Regions from separate parts of the Leclercia adecarboxylata genome, predicted to be linked through region 2. Evidence: predicted binding sites of a transcription regulator. Region 2 holds the regulator's gene; each other region holds the start of a gene.

Region 1 (4,216 bases), 1.9 Mb from region 2:
GCGACGATTTCCTGCTGGGCCGCGACCTGCTGGTGGCAAGCGTCGTCGAAGCCGGACAGCGCGAGCGCCGGGTCTGGCTGCCGGATAATGAAACCGGCTGGTACGATTTTTACTCCCAGGAGTGGTTCTCCGGCGGGCAGTGGATCGTCCGCGACGCGCCGCTGGAAAAACTGCCGCTGCTGGTTCGCGCCGGTGCCGGTCTGCCGCTCAGCGAGCGCATTACCCATGTGAGCGCTGAGAAAGACGATACCCGCAAACTGAAACTGTTCCCGCTTAAAGGCGTGGGCACGACATCCGGCCTGCTGTTTGAAGACGACGGTGAAAGCTGGGGCTACCAGAACGGCAACGCGCTGTGGGTGGAGTGGGAGATGGTCTGCGATGGGGCAACCATAAACCTGAACGTCGGTGCGCGCGGAGACTATCGTCCGGCGTGGAAAGCGCTGAAGGTGTCGTTACCGAAAGGGGAAAACCGTAAGCTGCTGGTGAATGGGGTTGAAGGGGGTGAGTGGGTGGTTTAACAGCCCCTCACCCCGGCCCTCTCCCCATAGGGGAGAGGGTGAAAACCGCACCGAACAGTCCCCTCTCCCCTGTGGGGAGAGGGTTAGGGTGAGGGGTGTATCTTAGTTGTCGATGCCTTTGCTGCGCAGATAGTCTTCGTAATTACCGCTGAAGTCCACCACGCGCTCTGGCGTAATTTCAATCACGCGGGTCGCCAGCGAGCTGACGAACTCACGGTCGTGAGAGACGAAGATCAGGGTGCCCTGATACATCTCCAGCGCCATGTTCAGCGATTCGATCGATTCCATATCCAGGTGGTTGGTCGGTTCGTCCATCACCAGAATGTTCGGTTTCTGCATCATCAGCTTACCGAACAGCATACGGCCCTTCTCACCACCGGAGAGCACCTTCGCTGGCTTTTTGATGTCGTCCTGGCTGAACAGCAGACGGCCCAGGAAGCTGCGCACCACCTGCTCGTCGTCGCCTTCGGATTTCCACTGGCTCATCCAGTCGAAAACGGTCAGGTCGTTGTCGAAATCTTCGGCATGATCCTGCGCGTAGTAACCAATCTGCGCATTCTCAGACCATTTCACGGTGCCGTTGTCAGGCTGAAGCTCACCCACCAGGGTTTTCAGCATGGTGGATTTACCCACGCCGTTGGCGCCGATGATCGCAATCTTCTCGCCCACTTCCAGCAGCAGGTTGAAGTTTTTAAACAGCGGGCCATCGTCAAAGCCTTTGGTGAGGGCTTCCACTTCCAGCGCGTTACGGAACAGTTTTTTATCCTGCTCGAAGCGGATGAACGGGTTCTGGCGGCTGGAGGCTTTAACCTCATCCAGCTTGATTTTGTCGATCTGACGGGCACGCGAGGTGGCCTGACGCGATTTAGAGGCGTTGGCGCTAAAGCGGCTGACGAAGGATTGCAGGTCCGCAATCTGCGCCTTTTTCTTGGCGTTGTCGGCCAGCAGACGCTCACGCGCCTGGGTCGCGGCGGTCATGTACTCGTCGTAGTTGCCCGCATAAACGCGCAGCTCGCCGTAGTCCAGATCGGCCATGTGGGTGCAGACCATGTTCAGGAAGTGACGGTCGTGCGAGATGATGATCATGGTGCTGTTACGCTCGTTCAGCGTCTGCTCCAGCCAGCGAATGGTGTCGATGTCCAGGTTGTTCGTTGGTTCGTCGAGCAGCAGGATGTCCGGGTTAGAGAACAGCGCCTGCGCCAGCAGAACACGCAGCTTCCAGCCTGGCGCGACTTCGCTCATCAGACCGTAATGCTGTTCAACCGGAATACCGACGCCGAGCAGCAGTTCACCGGCGCGGGATTCGGCAGAGTAGCCGTCCATTTCGCCGTACAGGGTTTCGAGATCGGCCACTTTATAGCCGTCTTCTTCGCTCATTTCGGCAAGTGAGTAGATGCGGTCGCGCTCCTGCTTCACTTCCCACAGCTCAACGTGTCCCATGATCACCGTGTCAAGAACGGTGAACGCTTCGAAGGCGAACTGATCCTGACGCAGCTTACCGATGCGCTCGTTCGGATCGAGAGAAACGTTACCCAGGGTCGGCTCTAAATCGCCGCCGAGGATCTTCATGAAGGTGGATTTTCCGCTACCGTTGGCACCAATCAGGCCGTAACGGTTGCCGCCGCCAAATTTGACGGAAATGTTTTCGAACAGCGGCTTACTGCCAAACTGCATAGTGACGTTGCTGGTAACTAACACGGGAGATTCCTGCGAGAAGTGTGATAAACCCGGCATTATGCCACAATTCCGAAATGAGATCCCGTGTAACAACATGCCGCTAAACTTTAACGAAACGGAAAAAAGTGTGATTTAGTACACATCCGAATTCCATGCGGGGGGGAATGCACATATAATGCGCTCCCTGAACCGTTCTGACTTTTAATAACCTGCCAAGTGGCACAGATACCTCGCACACCATGAATATGAAATTAACTTCGCTTTTTGCAGCGGCGTTTGCCGTAGTAGGGTTTTGCAAGACCGCTTCTGCTGTCACCTATCCACTGCCAACCGACGGTAGCCGTCTGGTGGGTCAGAACCAGGTTGTGACCATTGAAGAAGGCAACACCCAGCCGCTGGAATATTTCGCAGCAGAATATCAGCTCGGCCTCTCCAACATGATGGAAGCCAACCCGGGTGTTGACCCTTACCTGCCGAAAGGCGGTACCGTGCTGAACATTCCTCAGCAGCTGATCCTGCCGGATACCGTGCATGAAGGTATCGTTATCAACAGCGCCGAAATGCGTCTGTACTACTACCCTAAAGGCACCAACACCGTGATCGTGCTGCCTATCGGTATCGGCCAGCTGGGTAAAGATACTCCGATGAACTGGACCACCAAAGTTGAGCGTAAGAAAGCAGGCCCAACCTGGACTCCAACCGCGAAAATGCACGCGGAATATATCGCTGCGGGCGAGCCGCTGCCAGCCGTTGTTCCTGCTGGCCCGGATAACCCAATGGGTCTGTATGCGCTGTACATTGGCCGTCTGTATGCGATCCACGGTACCAACGCCAACTTCGGTATCGGTCTGCGCGTGAGCCACGGCTGCGTGCGTCTGCGTAACGACGACATCAAATTCCTGTTCGAAAACGTGCCGGTAGGGACTCGCGTGCAGTTCATTAACGAGCCGGTTAAAGCCACCACCGAGCCGGATGGTAGCCGTTACCTCGAAGTGCATAACCCGCTGTCTACCAGCGAAGACCAGATCAATAACAACGTGACGGTGCCAGTGACCCTGACCAGCAACGTGCAGGCCATCACCGGTCAGCCGGATGTGGATGCCACTATTGTGGATCAGGCGATTCAGAATCGTTCCGGGATGCCGGTTCGTTTGAACTGATTGCGGAATGTAAAATCAAAAAAGCGGGCTTCGAAGCCCGCTTTTTTATTGTCTGTTAGTGCTGCGTGCGGCAATGCCCGGCGGCGCTACGCTTGCCGGGCCTACGGGGCGAAATCATCCCCTCACCGCATCCCCAAACACCGCATAGTCCGGCAACTGCACCTCCTGATACGGCTCCCATCCGCCGCCGAGCGCTTTATACAGCGCCACCAGATCCAGCGCACTTTGCACCCGGGCCTGATCGCGCTGCTGCTGCGCCTGCGCCAGCTGGCGCTGGGCATCCAGCACGTCGATAAAGGTGGCGATCCCCTGCCGGTAGCTGCTGCTCGCCAGATCGAAGGCGTTTTGCAGCGCATCAATGGTTTTGCTTAATCCTGCTTCCCGCTTCTGGTCGGTGCGGTAGCTGACCAGCGCGTTTTCCACATCCCCCAGCGCGGTGAGCACCGTCTGGCGGTAATCCAGCACGGCGGCGCCCTGCTGGGCGCGGGCAACCTTCACGCTGGAGACCAGCCGACCGCCCTGGAAGATGGGGATGGAGACCTGCGGCCCGACGCTGTAGAAGTGGCTGCTCCAGTCGGTCAGCCAGCTGGCTTCGCTGTTACGCAGGCCAAACTGGCCGCTGAGCGAGACGCTGGGGAACAGCTGCGCCACCGAGACGCCGATCTGCGCGGTGGCGGCATGAAGCCGGGCTTCGGCTTCCCGCACGTCCGGACGGCGTCGCGCCAGGGTGGAAGGAATGCCGGTGGGAACAATCTCCGGCAGCGCGGGCAGCGGTTTGCTGGCCTGCAGCTCGCCGTCCAGCGCGCCCGGCGGTTTGCCGAGCAGGATCGCCAGACCGTTCATCGCCTGTCGCGCCTGGGC
Region 2 (4,216 bases):
CCCGTTCAGCGTGATCAGCTGAAGGGTGTACACGGCGGTCACCGTGAAGCCCACCGTCGCCCAGCCGTAGTTCTTACGAATGAACAGATAACTTACCAGGGTGACCATCAGCATCCCCGTCAGGGTGTAGCCTTCCGGAACGTGGAAGTGCAGGGTAACGCCGGCAATAACCAGCCCCGCCAGGGTACCGGCCGCCCGGTGGAGAATGCGTACCCGCGTGGCGCTGTAGCCGTTTTGCGTCACCAGCAGGACGGTCATTAAGATCCAGTAAGGCTTAGGCAGATGCAGCGCCACGCCCATCAGGCTGGCGATACTCAGCATCACGCTGATGCGGGCCGCATTGCGCAGGGCGGCAGATTTAAGCGACAGATAGCTTCTCAGGGCGGGGATCAGCGGCAGGCGCTTCTGCTTGTCCGCCATCAGATCGCGCGGATAGAGCGGACGCTGGGTGCGGAGCACGCGGGCAATCCGGCTGAAGTGCCATGCGCAGAACTGACCCACCGGGTTATCCGGGTGCTGGCGGGCGATTTTTTCCAGCGCGCCAAGCTGCTTGTCCATGTTGAAGCGGGTGGGATAGCGATGATAGAGAATGTCATCCGCCAGCACGCGCAGACGGGCGGCGACGGTCAGGGCGTTCCAGCGGATCACCGCTTCGGCGTGGCTGCGCTCCACCAGCGTTTGCACCTCCTTCGGATGATGCAGGCTGACGGAGATGTGCTCCTGCAGATCCAGACCCACCTGGAAGGTACGCAGCAGCCGCTTGTATTCATGATTTTTGTTCGCGGCAAGCATGTGCAACTGCTGATAACACTGGCTAATCAGGTCGACCACCTTCTGCTGGCGGGCCAGCAGCGGCGGTAACGATTTTTCAGGGTCGGTATGCTGGGTCAGCAGGGTGTATTTGGCTTCGCAGTAATCGGCCAGTTGGCGGTAGAGCACGCTCAGGGATTCACGCAACGGCTGCTCGCGCCACATCCAGAACCAGAACCAGTTGAACAGCCCGTACCACAGGGTGCCCAGCGCGTAGATGAGCAGCGGCGCCCAGATCGGCATATTTCCCGCCAGGCTCAGGGTAAAGATGGCGGCAATCAGCGAGGCGGGCAGCAGGCGGGCATGCAGGGCGCTGATCTCTGCCGTGACCCCTAACGTCATCGCCAGCACCGTCAGAATGAGGGGCAACGGTATATCGCGCGCCAGCAACAGCTGCACGGCCAGGCTACAGCCGGCAAACAGCGAGCCGCCAATAATCAGGCGTTTAAAAAAGCGTTTATGGGGCGTGTCGAGGCCAGCAATGTTGCAGCAGGCGGGGACGAGGGAGAACAGCAGACCGTATTGCAGATAACCGAGAACTAAACCCACAGCCACAGGGAGACACAACACCAGGGTTTGCCGCAGTGCGTAGTTAACTTCCGGGTGATAGATGAGCCTGCGCCACATGGGTGAGAGAGACAAAAACGGCGTGTCATCGTGCGATGCCACGCCGTCTGAGTGGAATTAACGTGTTCCGTAAACCACGATGGTTTTACCGTGGGCGGAAATCAGGTTCTGATCTTCCAGCATTTTCAGAATACGGCCCACCGTCTCACGAGAACATCCGACGATCTGACCAATTTCCTGACGGGTGATTTTAATTTGCATACCGTCCGGGTGGGTCATGGCGTCTGGCTGTTTCGCCAGGTTCAGCAGAGTCTGAGCGATACGGCCCGTCACGTCCAGGAAGGCGAGGTTGCCCACTTTCTCGGAAGTGACCTGCAGACGGCGAGCCATCTGCGAAGAGAGGCGCATCAGGATATCCGGGTTAACCTGGATCAGCTGGCGGAATTTCTTATAAGAGATCTCAGCCACTTCACACGCGGTTTTCGCACGGACCCAGGCGCTACGCTCCTGACCTTCTTCAAACAGGCCCAGTTCACCGATAAAGTCTCCCTGATTCAGGTAAGAGAGGATCATCTCTTTGCCTTCTTCATCTTTGATCAGCACTGCTACTGAGCCTTTGACGATGTAATACAACGTTTCCGCTTTTTCACCCTGGTGAATCAGCGTGCTCTTCGATGGGTACTTATGAATATGGCAATGAGACAAGAACCATTCGAGAGTCGGGTCTGTTTGCGGTTTGCCAAGCACCATGCGCTGTTATCCTCTGTTATAAGCTGTCTCCAGAGTCTGGCTGTGTACCTGTACTCTGGGGGTTGCAATCGAATTCTTCCCCCTGCCTGGGGAGCGGCTGTCACAATAATTAGCAGCCTGTAATGTGTGATGTCCTCTGCATACATGTGTAACGTCAATGTATTACTGTAGCATCTCGACTGTTTTAGCATAGGTTTTGCCGCGTGTCTCCTGGTGTCTCGCTTCAGCTTGATGCAGGTCGACTTCCGTTGCCAGAATTGTTACTGGCGCGTAATCTGACAGGAAAAATGCAATCCTGGAGTTAATAAAAATGCAAGCACGTGTGAAATGGGTTGAAGGGTTAACCTTTCTCGGTGAGTCTGCCTCGGGCCACCAGATACTGATGGATGGCAACTCCGGTGACAAAGCGCCAAGTCCGATGGAAGTGGTTCTGATGGCGGCGGGTGGATGCAGCGCAATCGACGTGGTATCGATTCTGCAAAAAGGCCGTCACGACGTGACTGACTGCGAAGTAAAGCTGACCTCAGAACGCCGGGATGAAGCGCCGCGCCTGTTTACCCATATCAATCTTCACTTCGTGGTGACCGGCAAAGAGCTGAAAGACGCTGCGGTCTCCCGCGCGGTGGATCTCTCTGCGGAGAAGTACTGCTCCGTGGCGCTGATGCTGGAAAAAGCGGTCAAAATTACCCATTCGTATGAAGTGATCGAGGCATAAGCTTGTGGGGCATCGTGCGGTCTGATGCCCTCACCCCGACCCTCTCCCACAGGGAGAGGGAGAACAGATTAAGCGATCTTCTTGCCTTCCATCAGCCGCTGCACCAGCGGCGTCATGATTAACTCCATCGCCAGCCCCATCTTGCCGCCCGGCACCACCAGCGTATTCATGTGCGAAATAAACGAGCCCTGCAGCATCGCCAGCAGCCAGGGGTAATCGATCTCGTCCAGATTGCGGAAATGGATCACCACAAAGCTCTCGTCCAGCGAAGGGATGGCTTTTGCCGCAAACGGGTTCGAGGTGTCCACGGTCGGGACGCGCTGAAAGTTAATATGGGTGCGGGAAAACTGCGGCGTGAGGAAGTTAATGTAATCCTCCATGGAGCGAACCACGGAATCCATCACCGCTTCACGGGAGTGGCCGCGCTCGCTGGTATCCCGCGTCAGCTTCTGGATCCACTCCAGGTTAACGATAGGCACCACGCCCACCAGCAGATCGACATGGCGCGCCACGTCGTGTTGCGGCGTGACGACCCCGCCGTGCAGACCTTCATAAAACAGCACGTCGGTGGGTTCCGGCAGCGGCTGCCAGGGAGTAAAGGTACCCGGCACCTGGTTCCACGGCACCGCTTCGTCATAGGTATGCAGGTATTTGCGCGACTGGCCGGTCCCGCTGCGTCCGTATTCCGCGAAGGTCTGCTCCAGCATGCCAAAGTCGTTGGCATCGGGGCCAAAGTAGCTGATATGTTTGCCGAGATCGCGCGCTTTGCGGATTGCCATATCCATCTCAGGACGGGTGTAGCGGTGAAAGCTGTCGCCCTCTACCTCTGCAGCACGCAGATGCAGTTGCGAGAAGATCTTACGGAAGGCGAGGCTGGTGGTGGTGGTGCCTGCACCACTCGACCCTGTAACGGCAATAACCGGATGTCTGGCGGACATAGCAACTCCCTGAGTGGAAAGAGTGTGCGATCAGTCGCGAAACTGACCACGGGGCATGATATTCACCGTCTCGTGCAGTTCGGACCACACCAGAACGGCCTCACCGCTTTTAAGCTGCTGTTTAACATCGGCGACTTTCATTTCAAGCGTGCGTTCATGTTCACCATAATCTGTGCCCTCACGCAATACAAAGCTTTCAATCAGATTATCCAGCGTTTCGGGAGCCAGATCCTGCCAGGGAATGATCATGTTTACTTTTCCAGATATGTGGTCAGCCAGTCCGGGATACGTGTCTCCAGCCACATCTGCGGTCGACGCAGCGTGCCGCCGATAAAGCCCACGTGTCCGCCATGTTCGGTTAGTTGATACTGCACGTTGGCCGGTAAATGGTCCGGCGCCGGGATCGAGTGATGATCCATAAAGGGATCGTCTTTCG
Region 3 (4,216 bases), 2.5 Mb from region 2:
ATTCCCTTTTCCTGCGCCTTAAGCTCTCTCCGCCGTGGCAGTTGGCGATGGGTGGGCTCATCGTCGGGCTGCTGTCGCTGCTGACGCCTAAGGTCTGGGGCAATGGCTACAGCGTTTTGCAGGGGTTCCTGCTCGCGCCGCCGCTGCTGTCTGTGATTGCGGGGGTATTCATCTGCAAGCTGCTGGCCGTTCTGGCCAGCAGCGGCTCTGGCGCGCCGGGCGGGGTATTCACCCCAACGCTGTTTGTCGGCATGGCAACCGGAATGCTCTTCGCCCAGCTGTTTATGCTGTGGCTGCCCGGTTCCGAAACGGCGATTTTGCTGGGACTTGCAGGAATGGCGACGCTGCTCTCCGCCACGACGCACGCGCCGATCATGTCGGCGCTGATGGTTTGTGAAATGACCGGGCAGTACTTCCTGCTGCCCGGTTTATTGATTGCCTGTGTGGTAGCGTCGGTGCTGTCGCGGACGTTACGCCACGACTCGATCTACGGAGAGCACGCTGCCGAAAGCCGAGAGGTCGATGTAGTGCGCTAGCTCGCGCTGTTCGGCGCGCGGCAGGTACGGCAGTTCACCCACCAGCGGAGCGGGCAGCTTTTTGCTCAGCACTTCAATAATTTCGGCATAGTGCGCCAGACCCGGATTGATGCGGTTCGCCACCCATCCCACCAGCGGCAGGCCGTCATTGGCGATGGCCTGCGCCGTCAGCAGGGCGTGGTTGATACAGCCTTCCTGAATGCCCACCACCATCAGCACCGGGAGTTGCTCCTGCACCACCCACTCTGATAACGGACGCAAATCATTCATCAGGCTGCGCCAGCCGCCGGTGCCTTCGACCACAACGTGATCGACCTTCTCGCTCAGGCTGGCAAGCCCGTTCGACAACAGGGTGTAATTCACCAGACCGCTGTGCGCCACGCTGCTCTCATCTTCGCTGAGGGCAATGGGGTTGATCGCGTGATAAGGCAGTTCTAAAGAGGAGACACTTTGCAGTACCAGCGCATCTTTATTGCGCAATCCTTCCGGCGTCTCTTTACTCCCTTTGGCTACCGGTTTGTACCCTGCAACACTCCTTCCGCTGGCCATCATGGCCTGCAGCAAGGCGCGGGACACCACCGTCTTGCCGACAGAGGTATCAGTACCCGTTACAAAGAAACGCTTAAGCATCACTTACTCCACCGTTATGCTCTGAAAATATAAATGAAGGTAATAATTCAGTGGAGGAAGTCTAAGGCATGCGCTATCTGACCGGTTTGAGATAGCGCAATTTTTGGTAAGACTGTAAAAAAACAGTTAACCCTGCAGCAGACGGATCAATAGTGAGCCGTTATACATCGCGTCTTTTACCAGCGCCGCCCCGGCCATCGTGCCCTGATTGGTGAACTGGGTGCTTTCCACCACGATGTGCTTGCTGTAGGCCGGTAACGACTGCTGGCGGATCGAGTCGGCGATCGCCGGGAAGAGAACGTCAGACGCCTGGCTCAGGGGCGAGCCAATCAGAATTTTTTGCGGGTTAAAGAGGTTAACCATGATGGCGATAATGCGCCCGACGTTTATGCCGACGCCGGTAATGATATCTTTTGCCAGCAGATCGCCCTGCTGCGCGGCCGCGCAAAGCGACTCCACCGTCAGGGGCTGGCCGTGCAGCGTCGAACTCATCGACTGGCCGAGCCTGAGCTGGGCCAGCTCCAGCACGCTGTCGACGCTGGCGATGGTCTCCAGGCAGCCGTGGTTACCGCAGTAACAGCGCTTGCCGTAGGGATCGACCTGAGTGTGGCCTATCTCCACCAGGCTGCTGCTGCCCGCGTGCAGCAGGCGGCCATCGGTGATCACCCCGGCCCCTACGTTGTGGTCGATCACCACCTGAATGACGTCGCGCGCGCCGCGAGAAGCACCGAACAGCGCCTCGGCCATGGTCCAGGCGCTGATGTCGTGCTGAATATAGACCGGCACGCCGGTGTGATTTTTCAGCACCTCGCCGAGCGGCATCTCTTTAACGTCTTCATAAAACGGCATGCGGTGCACGATGCCATTTTCGGTATCAATGATCCCCGGCATAGTAATGGCGATGGCGGTGAGACGTTCCAGCTTCTGCTGATGATCAATAAAAAACCGATCGATAAGGGCTGTGATCCGTACTTCCAGCGGTTCAGCAGCGACAAGTTCAAGCGGCAGCTTGTCCTCCACCACCAGTTTGCTGCTGAGGTCGCGCAGCGCAAGGTAGATTTCACCGCGGCTGATGCGTAATGAGAGGTAGTGCCAGGCCTCGGTTTCCACCACCAGCCCGACGGCCGGACGGCCACGGCTGCCCGGCTCCTGAATTTCTGTTTCCTGCACCAGATGCGCTTCGAGCATCTCACGCACAATTTTGGTAATACTGGCGGGTGCCAGTTGCGCAAGACGGGAAAGATCGATGCGCGAGACCGGCCCAAGCTGATCAATCAGGCGATAGACTGCGCCCGTATTGGTCTGCTTAATCTGATCTATATGCCCTGGCTGACTATCAGCAACCACCACGTACTCCCTTATTTTCGCGCTTCGAAATAAACTGTGGGCTATGGTGAAGCACTTCTACAGTAATCGTCAAATTTTTACTTAGCCTTGTGATTTACAGCACATTTTTACCCGCTTTTTTTGCCGGTCAGCGGCCTGATGAGGCGCTAATCAGTAGATCCTTAAACCGTTGTGCCGCTGCGCTCAGTTCATGATGCCGGGACCACACCAGCCACATCTCTGAAACCGCGTCCACTTCGGCAATCGCCACCCAGCGCATTTCATGTAGCTGAAGCCGCCTGAAGGAAGCCGGAAGGATCGACACGCCGAGCCCCGCCGCCACCAGGCCGATGATGGTCATCGCCTCGCCCACTTCCTGGGTAATGACCGGATTCACCCCATGGCGGCGCAACAATCCCAGGATATCGTCGTACAGGCCGGTGCCGACGTGGGGATCGAAAAAGACGAACGGCTCCTGCGCCAGTTCCGTCACGGAGATTTCAGGCTTTGCCGCCAGGCGATGGTCGCGATGGATCATCGCCAGCAGCGGTTCGCGCAGCACCCGTTGCCACGCCAGGGTGTCCGGCAACTGGGTATTGCGCATCAGGCCCAGATCGAGCGAACCTTCGTTCAACGGGACGATCTGCTCCCGGGTATTGATCTCCCGGGTCTGGATATGCACATCCGGCGACAGGCGGCGAAACGACGACAGGGTGTGCGAGATAGCGCTAATAAACGGCGCGGAGGAGGTAAACCCGATGCGCAGCTCGCCGGTTTCACCCTGGTGCAGGCGTTCTGCCCGGGCAGCCGCCTCGTCCACCATGCTCAGGATCTGGCGGCTGTCGGCGAGAAACTGACGCCCCGCCGCCGTCAGCCCGACGCTGCGATTAGTTCGGGCCAGAAGGCGGGCCCCAACCTGCTGCTCCAGGGCCTGGATCTGCTGGCTCAGCGGCGGTTGCGAAATATTAAGCCGCTGAGCCGCGCGACCAAAATGCAGTTCTTCGGCGACGGCAACAAAGTAGCGCAGATGACGCAGTTCGATATTCATATTTTTAACGTATCATTTGAGATTATTAATATATTAGACAGAATATTTACAATTTCCTACCCTGATCCCTGTGGTCATACCCGTCACCAGAAATCACGGGGATGTTGAAGCAAGGAACTTACGTGAGTCGTACAACAACGGCTGATATCGCCCCCAGCAATGATATCGATCTCTTACCGAACAAAGCCTTACCGGCACAGCGAATCAAACGCGGCACCCCGCAGTTTATGCGCGTCACCCTGGCGCTCTTCTCCGCCGGCCTTGCCACCTTCGCCCTGCTCTACTGCGTGCAGCCGATCCTGCCGGTGCTGTCCCAGGAGTTTGGCGTCTCCCCGGCCAGCAGCAGTATTTCACTGTCGATCTCCACCGGGATGCTGGCGGTCGGCCTGCTGTTTACCGGCCCGCTCTCGGACGCTATCGGGCGCAAACCGGTGATGGTCACCGCGCTGCTGCTGGCGTCGGTCTGTACCTTGCTGTCGACGATGATGACCAGCTGGCACGGGATTTTGATTATGCGCGCGCTGATCGGGCTCTCGCTTAGCGGCGTGGCGGCGGTGGGGATGACCTACCTCAGCGAGGAGATCCACCCCAGCTTCGTTGCTTTCTCCATGGGGCTCTACATCAGCGGGAACTCCATTGGCGGCATGAGCGGACGCCTGCTGAGCGGGGTCTTTAC

The links. The regulator CRP, encoded in region 2, controls carbon source genes, mostly activating them, when cyclic AMP is high. The targets are predictions, from matches to a motif close to ATGTGANNNNNNTCACAT.
Region 1: a site for CRP is predicted at 2,321-2,338, ahead of ldtB (L,D-transpeptidase). Genes of this name have one in related genera too.
Region 3: a site for CRP is predicted at 2,601-2,618, ahead of mlc (sugar metabolism global transcriptional regulator Mlc). Genes of this name have one in related genera too.

Annotation. Positions count from the first base shown of each region.
Region 1 covers NZ_CP040889.1:3,570,464-3,574,679, reverse strand. The annotation lists gene FHN83_RS18840 (TIM-barrel domain-containing protein) at 1-518, shown strand, start outside; gene FHN83_RS18835 (ABC-F family ATPase) at 621-2,216, opposite strand; gene ldtB (L,D-transpeptidase) at 2,435-3,355, shown strand; gene FHN83_RS18825 (efflux transporter outer membrane subunit) at 3,470-4,216, opposite strand, start outside.
Region 2 covers NZ_CP040889.1:1,648,267-1,652,482, reverse strand. The annotation lists gene FHN83_RS09725 (YccS/YhfK family putative transporter) at 1-1,437, opposite strand, end outside; gene crp (cAMP-activated global transcriptional regulator CRP) at 1,495-2,127, opposite strand; gene FHN83_RS09715 (OsmC family protein) at 2,438-2,842, shown strand; gene FHN83_RS09710 (phosphoribulokinase) at 2,911-3,780, opposite strand; gene FHN83_RS09705 (YheU family protein) at 3,811-4,029, opposite strand; gene FHN83_RS09700 (hydrolase) at 4,032-4,216, opposite strand, start outside.
Region 3 covers NZ_CP040889.1:4,278,032-4,282,247, reverse strand. The annotation lists gene clcB (voltage-gated ClC-type chloride channel ClcB) at 1-536, shown strand, start outside; gene bioD (dethiobiotin synthase) at 471-1,166, opposite strand; gene mlc (sugar metabolism global transcriptional regulator Mlc) at 1,293-2,513, opposite strand; gene FHN83_RS22280 (LysR family transcriptional regulator) at 2,641-3,540, opposite strand; gene FHN83_RS22275 (MFS transporter) at 3,663-4,216, shown strand, end outside.